Regions from separate parts of the Enterovibrio sp. QJM3NY_24 genome, predicted to be linked through region 1. Evidence: predicted binding sites of a transcription regulator. Region 1 holds the regulator's gene; each other region holds the start of a gene.
The links. The regulator PurR, encoded in region 1, represses purine synthesis genes. The targets are predictions, from matches to a motif close to TNANGNAAACGTTTNCNTNA.

Region 1 (5,713 bases):
CACCAGCACCAAGATCGTAACCGAATGATCAAGGCATGGCGTAACTTGGAAACCTACGTGTCTATTGACCATCAGTGGACTGCGAGCTGCCGTTTTGCTGATATCGTTCTGCCTGCAACGACAACTTACGAGCGTAACGACATCGAGTCATTCGGTAACCACTCGAACAAAGGCATTATTGCGATGAAACAAATCGTAGAGCCAATGTTTGAAGCGAAAGACGATTTCGATATCTTCCGCGAGCTGTGCACCCGTTTTGATCGCGAAGAAGCGTTCACCGGTGGCAAAACCAAAATGGAATGGATCGAAGAGATCTATAACGGTGCACGTCTGCAAGGCCGTGGTATTGGCGTTCGCATGCCAAACTTCGTTAAATTCTGGGAAGAAGAACAATTTATTGCCTTCCCTCAAGGTACCGAGTGGGTTCGTCACCAAGCATTCCGTAATGAACCTGATCTTGAGCCACTGGGCACAGCATCAGGTCTGATCGAGATCTACTGTAAGACAATCGCAGACATGGGTTACGACGACTGTCAGGGTCACCCTATGTGGTTCGAAAAAGTAGAGCGTAGCCATGGCGGTCCTAAGTCAAAGCGCTACCCGCTGCACATGCAAAGCTGTCACCCTAACTACCGTCTGCACTCGCAATTGTGTTCGTCAGACGCGTTCCGTGACACTTACGCAGTCGCGGGTCGTGAGCCTTGCTACATCAACGCTGCTGACGCAAAAGCACGTGGCATTGTTTCTGGTGATGTGGTTCGTGTATTCAACGAACGTGGTCAGGTCCTTGCGGGCGCAGTCGTGACTGACGACTATAAAGCTGGCGTATGTCGTATTGAAGAAGGTGCTTGGTATGCGCCACTTGAAGGCGGCAAGCCGGGTACACTTTGTACTTACGGCGATCCAAACGTACTGACTGTAGACATCGGCACCTCTAAGTTAGCGCAAGCAACCTCTGCGCATACAGCACTGGTTGAGATTGAGAAGTACACTGGTGAAGCACCTGCAGTAACAGGCTTCAACGGCCCAATCAACGTTGACGGCGTTAACCCACTGTTCCCGGCGATGGATATCGCATAAGAGACAGTATGAAGAAAAGGGCAGCTTAGCTGCCCTTTTTTGCTCTATGTTAGATAGACTTAAAGTGCTTTTTTTCAACTAACGGAATGACAATGCAAGAATTTATTGCCATTAACGAACAACGTGCAGAATTTTACTGGTGGATGTCTTCCCTTTTCGCCAGTGAATTAACGCAAGATGATTTGAATAATTACCACGGCAGCAACATGGATAACTATTTTTCCGCGTTAGCCATGACCGAGGAATTGAAAGCACCGATCGTTGAATTTCGCAACGCGCTTGCCGCGCTAAAGCTCCGCGAAGATGCACAACTCGAGCTAGCCGCTGATTTCTGTGGTTTATTCCTCAGTACACCAAAAACAGGCGCATTGCCTTATGCGTCTATTTATATTGGTGAAACCGGTCTGTTGAACGATAAGCCCGCGCAAGAGATGGGTCAATGGATGGAAAAGTACGGCATTGCTCAACGTAAAGATTTCAATGAACCGTTTGACCATCTTGCGGTTGTGCTTGATTTCATAGGGAACTTGGTCATTCTTGCCAACAAGGAAACCGAAGAAGACCAACAAGAATCCATGATGCAAGAACAGCAAATATTTTTGGAAACCATGGTCATGCCGTGGCTAGGTAGTTTCCAAAAATCGCTAAACCAGTTTGATCAATTCGGTTTTTATAAAGCCGCTGGTGCATTGCTCACTGCATTTATCACACTGGATCTTTTGTTCCTTAAAGGCGAATAAAAAGGTGCCTATCTATACCCAAACAAATTCTCGCTAAACAAGCATTTTGAAGTGTTTGGTTATGATAAATGAAGCCGGGCAAGCCCGGTTTTTTCTTTTTTTGAGCTTGGAAAACAGAAAAAACCCGCTATTTCGCAAGCTTGATACGCATCAAGCTTACGCGAGTCGCTTCAATTGAATAATTGCGGGCGCGGTCATGAGCCAGTAAACTGTGAACGCAAGCGATTGGCATTGAGAAATTTCTGTAACATTACAAACGCCTCGTCATAGTGCCGCCGCAGCGTTCCCCCCTTCTCCCACACTTGATGGAAAGCAAGTTGCTGGCAGTGTCGATGAAACCTCGACGACAAGGGGATGAGAGTCCGTCTCTCCGCCTATAGAAAGAACGAATCCATTACGCCGCTTAGCATAGCGGCGTAAACATGTTGAGCAGCCACTATTTCTCAAGCTGCTAATGAAAACGATAAGAAGATTACCCAATGGCAACAATTAAAGATGTCGCACGCATGGCTGGTGTATCTACGACAACCGTTTCACACGTGATCAATAAAACACGCTTTGTCGCAGAAAACACAACCAAGAAAGTATGGGCCGCAGTCGACGACTTAAACTATGCACCGAGTGCAGTTGCGCGCAGCTTGAAATGTAACTCAACGCGCACGATTGGCATGCTGGTCACCAAATCTACCAATCCGTTCTTTGCGGAAGTTGTACATGGGGTAGAAGAATACTGCTACAAAGAAGGCTACACGCTTATCTTGTGTAACACCGAAGGTAACTTAGCGAAGCAACGCGACTACCTGCGCATGTTGGCAGAAAAACGCGTAGATGGCCTGTTGGTGATGTGTTCTGACTTGAATGAAGAACTTCTTATTCTATTAGAGAAAAAGAAAGATCTGCCGATGGTTGTGATGGATTGGGGCACGCAACATGTCAACACCGACTGCATTCAAGACAATGCCGAACTCGGTGGCTATATCGCGACCAAGTACTTTGTAGACAACGGCCATACCAAAATCGGCTGTATTTCAGGTCAGTTAGATAAACTCACCTGTCAGACGCGCTTGGCAGGCTTTAGAACTGCGTTGGCAGAAGCTGGCATTGAAGAAAATCCGAACTGGATTGTAGAAGCCGATTTTGAGTGTGACTCCGCAGTTGAAGCGGCAAAAGCATTATTGGCCCAAGAAGACCGCCCAACGGCTGTTTTTTGCTTTAATGACATCATGGCACTGGCTGCAATCAGTACCTTCCGTCAGGCCGGGTTAGACATTCCTAACGACATTTCTGTTATTGGCTACGATAACATTGATCTAGCCGCATTTTTCTCACCACCGTTGACGACAATTCATCAGCCGAAAAATCGACTGGGTAAAACTGCAATCAAACTGTTATTGGAACGTCTCGCCAATAAAGAGAACGAACAGCAGATTTTTGTTATGCAACCAGAGCTCATCATTCGCAGTTCGGTGAAAAATATCAACGCCGAGTAAAATACGCGCTCTCGCGGTACTTCTCTAAAAGCCCGACCACTTTTTGCGGTTGGGCTTTTTTTATTAACTGGCAAGTTTTCCGACTGACTCAACCTCATTATTGCGACTCACCTCTTAAAGGGTAAATTGCCTAGTTTTCTAGTGCTACCCTTAAACCCAGCTATAAAGTAGTCATCTTGGTCAAAAATACTTCAATTACAAAGACAACCGGATATTATCAATCACATCAATAAGATTCTATCTGAACCAAGATCACACTTTATGAGACCAGCAATAACGACAAAATGATGCGATTCAGTTAAGCTAAAACCCGTCAAGAAAAAGGCAAACCATCGCGAAAGCGTGGGACGCAAAGCTTCCGGCCTCACAACACTGATTTTATGTGTTGGTGGTAGCGGAGCTACCGATGACGTTAGCATTCACATACCGGATATTTCTGGTTCGTTGACAATTCTCTGAATTAGCTTTGCTACGTTGCTCCTTGACCATTCATCCAGGAACGTATTGATTGAGAATTAGTCACATGGATAAACCAACGCTAAAAAACACACTGAAGTTCTTCGAATGCCTTGGCAAAATCAAATCCCGCTCTATGTTTGGTGGGTTTGGTGTATTTTGCGATGAGACGATGTTCGCACTGGTTGTTAATGATCAGCTTCACCTTCGTGCTGGTCAAACGAATGAAGCTGAATTCAAACATCTGGCGATGAGCCCTTACGTCTACAAAAAACGCGGCTTCCCTGTTGTGACTAAATACTATGCTGTGCCTGAAAATTGGTGGGTAAAATCTGACGAGTTAATGGCCTATGCCACGACAGCACTCACCATTGCCAGAGACGATCAGCAAGAAAAAAAGACGGCGGCGCCAACGCGTATCAAAGATCTGCCAAACTTGCGACTCGCCACAGAGCGAATGCTAAAAAAAGCAGGTATCGATTCTGTCGAACAGTTGCAAACACAGGGCGCCGTGAGAGCTTATCGAGCTTTGCAGAAATCACACCAAGACACGCTTAGCCTTGAGCTACTTTGGGCACTGGAAGGCGCGATAGAAGGTAAACACTGGTCAGTGATTACGCCTCAACGCCGTGACGAACTTTTGCAAACCTTGCACCAGTAACGCCTCAAAACCCAGCTTTCATCCAGTCAGTACAACACTCCTTTTTGAGATTGTTCTGACTGGTCTAGATATCCATTTTCTCAGTTTTAATTGTCACCAGTACCCTATCAACGCCAACCTAATCGCACTCCATACTGTATTCACACTCAAAACATGACACTTCCTACTGCATTTTTACGACAATAAGGCTCACTAAACCGAAAATAACATCATGTTCCATTGCTTATTGGCTGCGGGACAAGCTATGTTTTCAGTCAAAAATACTCTCATTTCTTCAGATCTGTATTAAACCGCCAAAAAACCTCAAGAACACCATTAATGTGACACATGTCACATTGATGACAACAAATGCACTCAGTTGATTATCAATTGTTCGAAATTTGAACTAAGCCAAAAAGACAAGATAGATGAATGGCAACAATGAGATGCATTACAGCAAGCCGTTTCCCGATCAAATAGACAGAATATTTCGAGACCATTTTCGCAAATGGCCTAGACGATTCAAGTGGGCAGTGTTTTTTTGCTTCTTATTGCCGATCTCGTTTTATGCAGCCCTTGAACAGGGTATGTTTGCCCCTTCATTTTTAACGATTTTGGTCATTGTCTTCTTTGGCATTAACGCGACCGTTGTTATATGGGGTTTAAAAATGAACAGTTTCGCGCAGCGATATTGGCACAGGAACTACCATATCGGCGGTGCAACTACCCTAGCCATTGTTCCTTTGTCTTTGCTTATTGTTCAGTATTCTAAGTACTGCCTCTAGTTTATGGCTTCTCTGCGTCTTTCAGGCTGTCGTGACGACCATTCTTTAAACCAACGATAAGTCACCGCTATAACTCGAAAATTCAACCAACATGCATTCGTTGTCGTCATGCCCATTCCTAACGTTAAATCATTAATATTCATCAAATTACCGTACACTCCCTTCTAGACGAGCAGCCTAAAAATGCCCCGAGCATCGAAAAATTTGAGGAAGCATGTAATTAATTTCTCTGCCCTCAGGTCTTTATCACCAAGCAAAAATACGGAACGGTCGGAAACTTATGCGTCACGTGTTGTCGATTGTCGCAAGAACATTGTCGGGTCACAGAGTCGGTAAATAATTGTATTAATTCATTGAGATAATACGTTTTTTCTCAATCCAGTTTTAAACTTTTGCCATAGTTAACACAGTGACTAATTTCACAGGGTACGAACATTCCTGACGGTGTTGAACAACGTTATTACGAAAGGATTTCAAATGAACAAACAGAAGTTGAGCATTATCTTTGTCATTGCAGCCATA
Region 2 (5,713 bases), 1.0 Mb from region 1:
ACGCCATGTGCTCATGTTTGGCGTTAGACGCAGTGAGGCGATTTGCTCAACCGGCTGGTGTGTTGGGCCATCTTCACCCAGACCAATCGAGTCATGGGTATACACTTGGATGTTCTGAATTTTCATCAGCGCAGCCATACGCATTGCGTTACGCGCGTATTCCATGAACATCAGGAAGGTTGCGCCGTAAGGTACAAAACCACCGTGCAGCGCGATGCCGTTGATGATCGCTGTCATACCGAACTCACGCACACCGTAGTGAATGTAATTACCGGATGCGTCTTCAGCAGTCACGGCTTTCGAACCCGACCACATGGTGAGGTTTGAAGGCGCAAGGTCAGCAGAGCCGCCCATAAATTCTGGTAGCATGGCACCAAACGCTTCTAGCGCGTTTTGAGACGCTTTACGTGATGCAATGTTGGCTGGGTTTGCTTGCAAATCAGCGATGATTTGGCTCGCTTTCGCTTCCCATTCTGCTGGCAGTTCGCCGTTTACGCGGCGTTTGAATTCAGCAGCAAGCTCTGGGTATGCCGCTTCATAAGCTGCAAGTTTTTCATTCCACGCAGACTCTTTCGCCGCGCCAGCTTCTTTGGCATCCCATGCGCCGTAAACGTCAGCAGGGATTTCAAACGGACCGTGCTCCCAACCAAGCTGTTTACGTGTCGCTGCGATTTCGTCAGCGCCTAGTGGTGCGCCGTGACAATCGTGGGTGCCAGCTTTATTTGGTGAACCAAAGCCAATCACGGTTTTCGTACAGATCAGGGTTGGACGACCTGTTTCTGCTTTTGCTGCTTCAATCGCCGCATTGATTGCATCGGCATCGTGACCGTCTACTGCTGGAATAACATGCCAGCCGTACGCTTCAAAACGCTGAGGCGTATTGTCAGTGAACCAGCCTTCAACATGACCATCGATAGAAATACCGTTGTCATCCCAGAACGCCACCAGCTTGCCAAGACCTAGCGTACCCGCCAGTGAACATGCTTCATGAGAGATACCTTCCATCAAGCAACCGTCGCCCAAGAACACAAAGGTGTTGTGGTCAACGATAGCATGGCCGTCGCGGTTAAATTGCGCTGCCAGTGATTTCTCTGCCATCGCCATACCAACAGCGTTGGTGATGCCTTGGCCTAGTGGGCCTGTGGTGGTTTCAATGCCCGGTGCATAACCGTATTCAGGGTGACCTGGGGTTTTTGAATGCAGTTGGCGGAAGTTTTTCAGATCATCAATTGAGAGGTCGTAACCCGTCAGGTGAAGCAGAGAGTAAATCAGCATTGAGCCGTGACCGTTGGATAAGATGAAACGGTCGCGATCAGCCCATTCAGGGTTTTGCGGGTTGTGGTTCATGTGGTCGCGCCACAGTACTTCGGCGATATCAGCCATGCCCATTGGGGCGCCCGGGTGACCAGAGTTGGCTTGTTGTACACCGTCCATGCTTAGTGCACGAATCGCGTTTGCTAAAACCTTGCGGGAAGACATGTCTGCTCCTGAGATCAATAGACGTTTTGTTTTATATGCAATCAGGCGCAATACTTTTATTCGTAGATGGCCAGATCGCAGAAGTCGGCGGGGTCGTATTGTCGCAAGACTCCCGTTCCTCTGCAAACGTTTTACATGGCTGATTTTATAGGAAACTGCGCCTATCTAGCGTGTTTGTGCCGCATCTATTTGTAATTACAGGATGACCAACGCAAACGTTTCCCTTTTAGGCGGACAAACCGTGGGGTTGATTTATCAATCTCGTGACGTAGAATAGACGTCCAGATGGAAAAGCATCTATACCTTTAAACGTATATTCGATATCAATTTTATACCAACGGCAGTCAGCACACGTTTAACACACTGCTGAAATTGGTATTTACTCATTAGGGAAAACGTTATGGCTAAGCACCTGTTCACTTCTGAATCTGTATCAGAAGGCCACCCAGACAAAATTGCAGATCAGATTTCTGATGCCGTTCTTGATGCAATTTTGGCGCAGGATCCAAAAGCACGTGTGGCGTGTGAAACCTACGTCAAAACTGGCATGGTGATGGTTGGCGGTGAAGTAACAACGTCAGCATGGGTTGATATCGAAGAAATCACACGTGAAACCGTGCGTGAGATTGGTTATGTACATTCTGACATGGGCTTTGATGCAGACTCTTGTGCTGTATTGAATACCATTGGTAAGCAATCGCCAGACATCAACCAAGGTGTTGATAAAGCAGATCCTAAAGATCAAGGCGCTGGCGACCAAGGCATCATGTTTGGTTACGCAACCAACGAAACCCCTATTCTTATGCCTGCGCCAATTACCTATTCTCACCTGCTGGTCAAAAAGCAAGCGGAAGTGCGCAAGAGCGGCAAACTAGATTTCTTACGTCCAGACGCTAAATCACAAGTTACCTTCCAATATGACCAAGGTAAGATTGTTGGTATTGATGCGGTTGTTCTTTCGACTCAGCATTGCGATTCAGTCACGACTGAATACTTGCGCGAAGCGGTAATGGAAGAAATCATTAAACCGGTTTTACCGATTGAATGGTTGAACAAAGACACCAAATACTTCATCAACCCAACCGGTCGTTTTGTTATCGGTGGCCCAATGGGTGACTGTGGTTTGACAGGTCGTAAGATCATCGTCGATACCTACGGCGGCGCAGCGCGTCACGGCGGTGGTGCATTCTCTGGTAAAGATCCATCGAAGGTTGACCGCTCAGCAGCATACGCAGCACGTTATGTTGCTAAAAATATCGTTGCAGCTGGCATGGCTGATCGCTGTGAGATCCAACTGTCTTACGCTATCGGTGTCGCTGACCCAACATCTATCATGGTTGAAACGTTCGGCACAGAAAAAGTGTCTCAAGAGATCATCATCGAAGCGGTTCGCCAAAACTTCGACTTGCGCCCATATGGCCTGCAAGAGATGCTTGACCTGCTGCAACCTATCTACAAAAAGACAGCAGCATACGGTCACTTCGGTCGTGAAGAATTCCCATGGGAAAAAACGGACAAAGTGGCAGCATTACGCGATTTCGCGAACATCAAATAATCGCGACCACGCAGCACCACAGATTAAGAAAAGGGAAGCTTCGGCTTCCCTTTTTTCATGCCTCTCTTTACCCTAGCCGCTGTCACCACTTAACTTTGCCAAAGCGATGAACGAACTCCACTACCGTATTACCCGACGCGTAAGCGAATGCATTTATCAAGCAAGCCAGACCTTAAAGGCAGATTTTGCGGTGCCTGCGATCCGTTTTGATATTCGGGGAAAAACGGCGGGAATGGCGCTGCTTCAACGCTGGCAGCTTCGCTTCAATCCCGTATTATTGGCCGAAAACCCAGAAGCATTTATTAACGAAGTGGTTCCCCATGAAGTCAGTCATTTAATTGTCTTTGCGCGATTCGGACGTGTTCGCCCGCACGGCAAAGAGTGGCAAGCCGTTATGTCACAGGTCTTTGATGTTCAACCTAAAACCACGCATAGCTTTGACATCAAATCCGTGGAAGGCAAAACCTTTCCTTATCAATGCCAATGTGACGTCATCCCTTTATCTGTGCGTCGTCACAACAAGGTACAGCGCCAGCAAGTGCAGTACATGTGCCGCCGTTGTAAACAGCCCCTGATGTGGAAACCTTCAGCATTCTAACGCGAATGCGTTAATTGCCACTTTTCCCTCAATTAACAAGTTATTCAATTAACACTATTTTAGTGAGATTTAACTCGCATACATCTGCAATAATCAAAGTACTTAATTCCAAAAAGACTTTGTTTCATGATGAAAAAGTATCTCTTGCTGCTTTCTGCGTTGTTGATATCACCACTGGCGATGTCTGCTCCTGAGCATCCACAATCCTTTTCGAAAGCCAAACGCATCGCGCAAAAAATCTATCAGGATTATCCCACCTCTTTTTACTGTGGCTGTGACATTGAGTGGAAAGGGAAGAAGGGCGTGCCGCAATTAGATGAATGTGGTTACCAAGTGCGTAAGCAATTAAAACGTGCTAGCCGCATTGAATGGGAACATGTCGTTCCCGCTTGGCAATTTGGCCACCAGCGCCAATGCTGGCAAGACGGCGGACGCAAGAATTGCGGCAGAACAGACATAGCCTTTCGTTTAATGGAAGCGGATCTGCACAATCTGGTCCCTGCCATTGGCGAAGTGAACGGCGACCGCTCTAACTATCGTTTTTCACAATGGAACGGAAACAAAGGCGCATTTTACGGACAATGCGAAATGAAGGTCGATTTCAAACAGCGCGCGGTCGATCCACCCGCGCAAAGCCGTGGCGCCATTGCACGTATCTACCAGTACATGAATCAACAGTATGACTTTCGTTTGGCGTCAGCACAGAAAAAGCTCATGAATGCGTGGGATAAAACCTACCCTGTTACGGATTGGGAATGTGAGCGTGACCGTCGAATAGCCAAAGCGCAAGGTAACCACAATCCTTTCGTGAAAGCATCGTGCGAGAAAGCAGGTCTCTGATCTAGCTGAAGGCGAGCAACACTACAATCGTGAGGCAGCAGCGTGATACACTGCTGCTCATTATTAACAACGAAACGACCATCATGCGTATCCCTAGAATTTTCCATCCTGAACGTCTGCCCGACAATGGCCGCGTCTCTCTTAGTGAAGACGCTGCAAACCATGTTGGACGCGTATTGCGAATGCAAATTGGTCAGGAAATCCTGCTGTTTGATGGCAGTGGTGCTGAATTCCCCGCCGTCATTGCTGAAACGAGCAAGAAATCTGTCGCTGTTGATGTGGTTGAGCGTGTTGAACGCAGTATCGAATCGCCTCTGGATTTACACCTTGGTCAGGTGATCAGCCGCGGTGACAAAATGGAATTCACCATTCAGAAATCTGTTGAGCTGGGCGTCAATGTCATCACGCCGCTGATCTCAGAACGTTGTGGTGTCAAACTCAACGCGGAGCGCTTCGATAAAAAACTGCAGCAATGGCAAAAAATTGCGATTGCGGCCTGTGAACAAAGTGGTCGTAACATCGTGCCAGAGATTCGGCCCGTGATGGCGCTGGAAGAGTGGACGACTGAAGACTTTGATGGGCTGAAACTCAACCTGCATCCACGTGCAAAATACTCAATCAATACACTGCCAGAACCGGTCAAGCGCGTTCGTTTGCTCATAGGTCCTGAAGGTGGATTGTCAGCAGACGAAATTGAAAAAACGCGCGAATTTGGTTTCGAAGAAACCTTATTAGGGCCGCGCGTGTTGCGAACAGAAACCGCAGCATTAACGGCGATCACCGCCCTACAGGTTCGCTTTGGCGATCTCGGCTAATTAAGGACAATACATGATCAAACTGGGCGTAGTGATGGATCCAATCGAATCCATCAATATCAAAAAAGATTCTTCCTTTGCCATGATGCTAGAAGCGCAAAAGCGTGGCTGGGAAATTCACTACATGCAGATGCACGACTTGTCGCTAGAACAAGGCAAAGCATTGGCACGCACTAAAATCGTGACGCTGGAAGAAAACCCAGACAACTGGTTTGAAGTGAAAAGTGAGCAAGAGATCGCTCTTGCTGATCTTGATGCTGTTTTGATGCGCAAAGATCCGCCTTTTGATACCGAATACATCTACGCAACTTACATTCTTGAGCGCGCTGAAGTGGAAGGTTGTCTTATCGTCAACAAACCGCAAAGTCTGCGTGACTGCAATGAAAAGCTGTTCACTGCGTGGTTCCCTGAGCATACGCCGATCAC
Region 3 (5,713 bases), 1.3 Mb from region 1:
TTGCGGCGCCAACAAATCTTCACAACAGCTCTTTGCAACAATCTCTCCAATAGCGTTTACCACAGAGCGTTACAGCAAAGCTGCCTCATAGAAAAACAGAGCCCATCGGCTCTGTTTTATTATTCTACTTCTTCAATCTTACCAAGCAGGTTGCGAATGCGGGTCTGCCATGCGTCCTGATCGGCACGAAGGCGGGCATTTTCCTGCTCCAGTGCGTCACGGTTTTCACGCACAGAATCTGACTCACGACCAAGGGTTTCGTTTTGTTCTTTTAGCTCTTCAAGTTCCATCTGAAGTAGAGAAATGGTATCTACTGCCATTTGAACTTTGGCTTCAAGCTGCTCTAAAATTTCCAATGACATCAAGGCCACCTATGTTTTCCAACGTCTAAGCGCAAATGCGCAATCTTCGTCAAGGCTTGCCCTATAAGGCTTTTCTACCTTGCACGTCCCAGAAAACCTATTCTAACGGGGCATGACGTCAGTCGCACCTGTCTAATCCACTTTTGGATCACAAGCGAACAAAAAAGCATCAATTGTGCCCTTTTCACTGCCTTCTTTGGCCTTCTTCAGCCTTCGCTTTTGACTTCCCCATCAGTAAATGACTAAAAATGCGACATATTTCAATTTTTATTCACTGACCACATGGTAGGTTAATAAAGATCGTATCTCTCTTGGAGCAATCCAAGACTTGCCGATATCGGCTAGGCTGGCACATTCGTTGTCAGCCTTTTCTTTTTCTCCTCATTTATCTCCCCATATATTCGAATACTCACATCCTCTGCAAAATGAGACGCTCAATGTTCGATTTCGAGCAGATAATGAACAAATAATGAGCGAACGCACATTTTTCCACGTCAACACTTCACGAAAGTCGTTTCGTCACTAAAGTAGGCAACGTGTCAGTGATGTGAAGGTTTGCCCTTATGCACCACCATTCAACAATAAAAACGACACAGCATGAAACTTAGTGTCGGCCAAGTCGCACTATGCTTTTACAAGGAACGAAAGAGGACACACCATGAGCACCGAGCAAAAATACGTTGTCGCGTTAGATCAGGGAACCACCAGCTCCCGAGCCGTTATCCTTGACCACGATGCCAATATTGTCACGGTCGCCCAGCGCGAATTCCCCCAGATTTACCCTCAATCAGGCTGGGTTGAGCACGACCCACTCGAGATATATGCCAGCCAAAGTTCGACCTTGATAGAAGCATTGGGAAAAGCAGGCATTCGCTCAGATCAAGTGGCAGCAATTGGCATCACCAATCAACGTGAAACGACCGTGGTTTGGAATCGTCATACGGGCAAACCCATTTACAACGCCATCGTTTGGCAATGCCGTCGCACCGCGCCTATTTGCGAGCAATTGAAATCTGATGGCTACGAAAAATACGTCAAAGAAAATACTGGCTTGGTGATTGACCCGTATTTCTCTGGCACCAAAGTAAAATGGATTCTCGATCATGTTGAAGGTGCACATGAACTTGCTGAAAAAGGCGACCTGCTGTTCGGCACTATCGATACTTGGCTCATCTGGAAGATGACGCAAGGACGTGTTCACGTTACCGATTACACCAATGCTAGCCGTACCATGCTATTTAACATCAATACCCTTGAATGGGATGACACCATGCTCAAAGCGCTTGGTATCCCTTCGTGCATGATGCCAGAGGTGAAATCCTCGTCTACGGTATACGGCGAAACCAATATTGGGGGTAAAGGCGGTACGCGGATCCCGATAGCAGGCATTGCAGGCGATCAGCAAGCTGCGCTGTTTGGCCAAATGTGCGTCGAAGCCGGCCAAGCCAAAAACACCTATGGCACAGGCTGCTTTTTGTTGATGAACACAGGCAAAGAAAAAGTGTCATCCCAAAACGGCTTGCTGACCACGTTAGCGTGCGGCCCTAAAGGCGAAGTAGCATACGCACTCGAAGGCGCGGTGTTTATGGGCGGTGCATCGATTCAATGGCTGCGCGATGAGATGCATCTGATCAAAGATGCCAAGGACTCTGAGTACTTCGCTACCAAGGTGGATACCAGCAACGGCGTGTATGTCGTGCCCGCTTTCACTGGCCTTGGCGCGCCCCATTGGGACCCTTATGCGCGCGGCACCATCGTCGGCATCACGCGCGGCGTCAATGCCAACCATATTATCCGCGCGACGCTCGAAGGTATCGCCTATCAATCGCTGGATGTGATTACTGCAATGCAAGCAGACTCGGGCATCAAACTCGACTTTCTCAAAGTCGATGGTGGTGCCGTTGCCAATAACTTTTTGATGCAATTCCAGTCTGATGTACTCAACACCGAAGTTCATCGCCCCAAGGTGACCGAGGTGACCGCGTTAGGCTCGGCCTATTTGGCGGGACTCGCCGTCGGTTTCTGGAGCAGTATTGATGAGCTGAAGAACAAAGCGGAAATCGACCGATGCTTTAGCCCAAGTGCTGATGATGGCAAACGTAACCGTCGTCACGTGGGTTGGCAACGCGCTATTGAGTGTTCAAAGGGATGGCATGTCGACTGACCTTCAAACCTGCTTAATGTACTGACCATTATTGAAAAAGGGGTAATCCCCTTTTTTTTCGTCTCAAAAACGCAAACGTTTCCTATTTGCTTATGGTAAAATCCGCGCCGAGTTTTTTCGCTATCAGACACTGATTTTGGTAGCTTTTGATTCCACAAAATAATGACACTGGAGATCGGATGAAACGCGATTTAGCAATGGCTTTTTCACGCGTCACAGAGGGCGCGGCACTGGCGGGTTACAAGTGGCTTGGCCGCGGTGACAAGAACGCAGCAGACGGTGCAGCAGTCGAAGTAATGCGTATTCTTCTGAATAAAACCGATATCGAAGGTGAAATTGTTATTGGTGAAGGTGAAATCGACGATGCTCCCATGCTATTCATTGGTGAAAAAGTCGGTTTGGGCGGCGATGCAGTAGACATCGCGGTTGACCCGATCGAAGGCACGCGCATGACCGCAATGGGTCAGTCAAACGCACTGGCAGTGCTAGCCGCGGCTGAGAAAGGCAGCTTCTTGAAAGCGCCTGACATGTACATGGAAAAACTGTGTGTTGGCCCAGAAGCCAAAGGGGTTATCAACCTTGAATTGCCGCTGCGCGACAATCTGATTAACGTCGCTAATGCACTGGGTAAATCACTGGATGAGTTGGTTGTCACCACACTCGCGAAACCACGTCATGACGACACCATCCGCGAAATGCAGGAAATGGGTGTGCGCGTTTTCGCCATCCCTGACGGCGACGTTGCCGCTTCGATCCTAACCTGTATGCCTGACAGCGAAGTTGATCTCATGTATGGCATTGGTGGCGCACCTGAAGGGGTAATTTCTGCTGCCGCGATCCGCGCATTGGGCGGTGACATGAATGGTCGCCTGCTGCCGCGTCATGAAGTAAAAGAAGACAATGAAGATAACCGCCGCATGGGCGAAATTGAAATTGCTCGCTGCAAAGAAATGGGCATTGAAACCAACATTTGCCTGAGCATGTCTGACATGGCCAGCAGCGACAATGTTATCTTCTCTGCAACCGGCATCACCAAAGGCGACCTGTTGGAAGGCATTACCCGCAAAGGGAACATTGCCACCACAGAAACCCTGCTTATCCGCGGTAAGTGCCGCACTATCCGTCGCATCAAGTCTATCCACTATATGGATCGCAAAGACGACGCAGTGAAAGACATCATTCTATAACGTCCATGACTGCCGCTATTGCTCAATGTAGCGATAGCTTAATACAGAAAAAGCACGCCTCGGCGTGCTTTTTTAATGGTCATCAATTTATCTTGGTACAGCAAACCTAGACACCGTGAATCAGGGAGACGCTTCCGCCTTAGCGGCTTTCTTATCCGGTGGTTTTTTAAACAAGGCTAACAGTGGGATCAACACAATATAAGAGACCATGATAAAGCCAAACGAGTAAACAAACGCCAGCAAGGTCGATTGCTGATGCAGCAATTGTGTCACTGACGCAATAAAACTCGGGTCCGTCACTGTCGTGCCTTGCGACGCGGCAAGTTGCTGCACAACAGGGTTATCCGGCGTCACGCCACCGCCTAATGCATGCCACTCTTTTTGCTGAATTTGGCTGAAATAGGTATTCACGATGGAAATCCCAAACGAGCTTCCTAAGGTTCGGCAAAGGTTGAAAATCACCGCTCCGCCCACGGTATTCTTCGGCGACAATGTCGCATACGCAAGCTGACTAAGTGGTGCAAATACCAGCCCCATCCCCGCCCCTTGAATAATGCTCGGCAGCAAGACCCAGTACACATCGATGTCGAGCGAATAACTCATCATCATAAAACTGCCGATACCATTGAGTACCAAGCCGACCACAATCAGCATTCGCGGATCGAGTCGGTCAATAATGCGGGAAATTGACAGCAATACGATGGCGGAGGCTAAGCCTCTGGGCGCCATCACGAACCCCGTTGTATCCACCGGATAATTCAGCAGTTGCTCTAGCATCATCGGCTGCAGTTGGGTAATGCCAAACATCCCCATCGAAAAACCTGTCATGACGATGCAGGACAACAGCAAGTTTCTGTCTTTCAATAGCCACATCGGAGCAATGTCGCCTTTGGTGCGAAAGGATCGCTGAAGGAAAAATGCCCAAGCAATCATACTGATGATGAAAGCGAACAAAATCGTATTAGAACTAAACCAACCATCCTGATTACCGCGTTCAAGCACTAACTGGAGCAGACCAATCCCGATCGCCATACCAAAGACCAGTGGCCAATCCACCGAGGTTTTGTCCCGCCCATCCAAGCGCACAAACACCGCTAGCAAGGTCAAACACAGCATGCCCACGGGAACATTGACATAGAAAATCCAGCGCCAATCCATGTGCTCCGTAATAAGACCGCCGACGGTTGGACCCAAGATAGGTCCAAGCAGTATGCCGACCGAAAACAATGCCATTGCTTTACCGCGTTCTTCCTGCGGATAAATCTGCACCATAATAGATTGCGACAGCGGGATCACTGATGCCCCGAACGCCCCTTGCAAGATACGGAAGACAATCATTTCCGTCAGCGAATCTGCCTGTCCACACGCTGCAGACATCACCATGAAACCCGCGACAGACACCAAGAGCAAACGTCGAGAACCAAAACGTAGGCTGAAATAGCTCGCCAGAGGAATGAAAATGGCTTCCGCCATCGAATAAGAGGTTAACACCCACGTGACTTGCTCCGAGGTCACACCCAGTGAACCCATCATGTGCGGCAACGACACATTGGCAATCGTCATGTCGAGCAACACCATGATGGCAGAGAGCATCACCGCCAAAGTGATCATGGTACGACTGGCTCCGGGAGGCATAGGCCCGTTGCTTGCCATACTCGGGTTACTGGCTGTCATTGCTGCTGATCCGTGACATCAGTTTTTAAGGTGCCTGTTTTTGAGGCATCCGTTTTCAATGTATCAATGGTCACCGTTGCACTGGCACCAACACGCAATGGCTTCGAATCTCCCGCCGTCGTGATGGTCAAGCGAACGGGAAAACGCTGGGGCACTTTCACCCAATTACCTGTGGCATTTTCTGGCGGCAACAGAGAAAACGAGGAACCGCTAGCCGGCGAGATAGCCTGAACAACGCCACTGAAGGTGGTATCTGAATACATATCGAGAACCACACTGGCTGTCATCCCAGCAGCTATATTGCCAATGTCATCTTCTTTGTAATT

Region 2: metK (methionine adenosyltransferase) is a predicted target of PurR. The motif match lies at 1,687-1,706, and genes of this name have one in related genera.
Region 3: glpX (class II fructose-bisphosphatase) is a predicted target of PurR. The motif match lies at 2,594-2,613, and genes of this name have one in related genera.

The regions. Positions count from the first base shown of each region.
Region 1 covers NZ_CM173519.1:2,056,720-2,062,432, forward strand. Annotated here, with positions in the region: gene torA (trimethylamine-N-oxide reductase TorA) at 1-1,080, shown strand, start outside; gene torD (molecular chaperone TorD) at 1,173-1,820, shown strand; gene purR (HTH-type transcriptional repressor PurR) at 2,300-3,310, shown strand; cyclic di-GMP riboswitch class I at 3,624-3,718, shown strand; gene AC3CIC_RS09025 (TfoX/Sxy family DNA transformation protein) at 3,834-4,427, shown strand; gene lpdA (dihydrolipoyl dehydrogenase) at 5,669-5,713, shown strand, end outside.
Region 2 covers NZ_CM173519.1:3,081,032-3,086,744, forward strand. Annotated here, with positions in the region: gene tkt (transketolase) at 1-1,479, opposite strand, end outside; gene metK (methionine adenosyltransferase) at 1,880-3,034, shown strand; gene AC3CIC_RS13720 (SprT family zinc-dependent metalloprotease) at 3,141-3,632, shown strand; gene AC3CIC_RS13725 (endonuclease) at 3,762-4,472, shown strand; gene rsmE (16S rRNA (uracil(1498)-N(3))-methyltransferase) at 4,556-5,287, shown strand; gene gshB (glutathione synthase) at 5,301-5,713, shown strand, end outside.
Region 3 covers NZ_CM173519.1:3,402,573-3,408,285, forward strand. Annotated here, with positions in the region: gene zapB (cell division protein ZapB) at 120-362, opposite strand; gene glpK (glycerol kinase GlpK) at 1,021-2,526, shown strand; gene glpX (class II fructose-bisphosphatase) at 2,706-3,713, shown strand; gene AC3CIC_RS15295 (DHA2 family efflux MFS transporter permease subunit) at 3,834-5,387, opposite strand; gene AC3CIC_RS15300 (HlyD family secretion protein) at 5,384-5,713, opposite strand, start outside.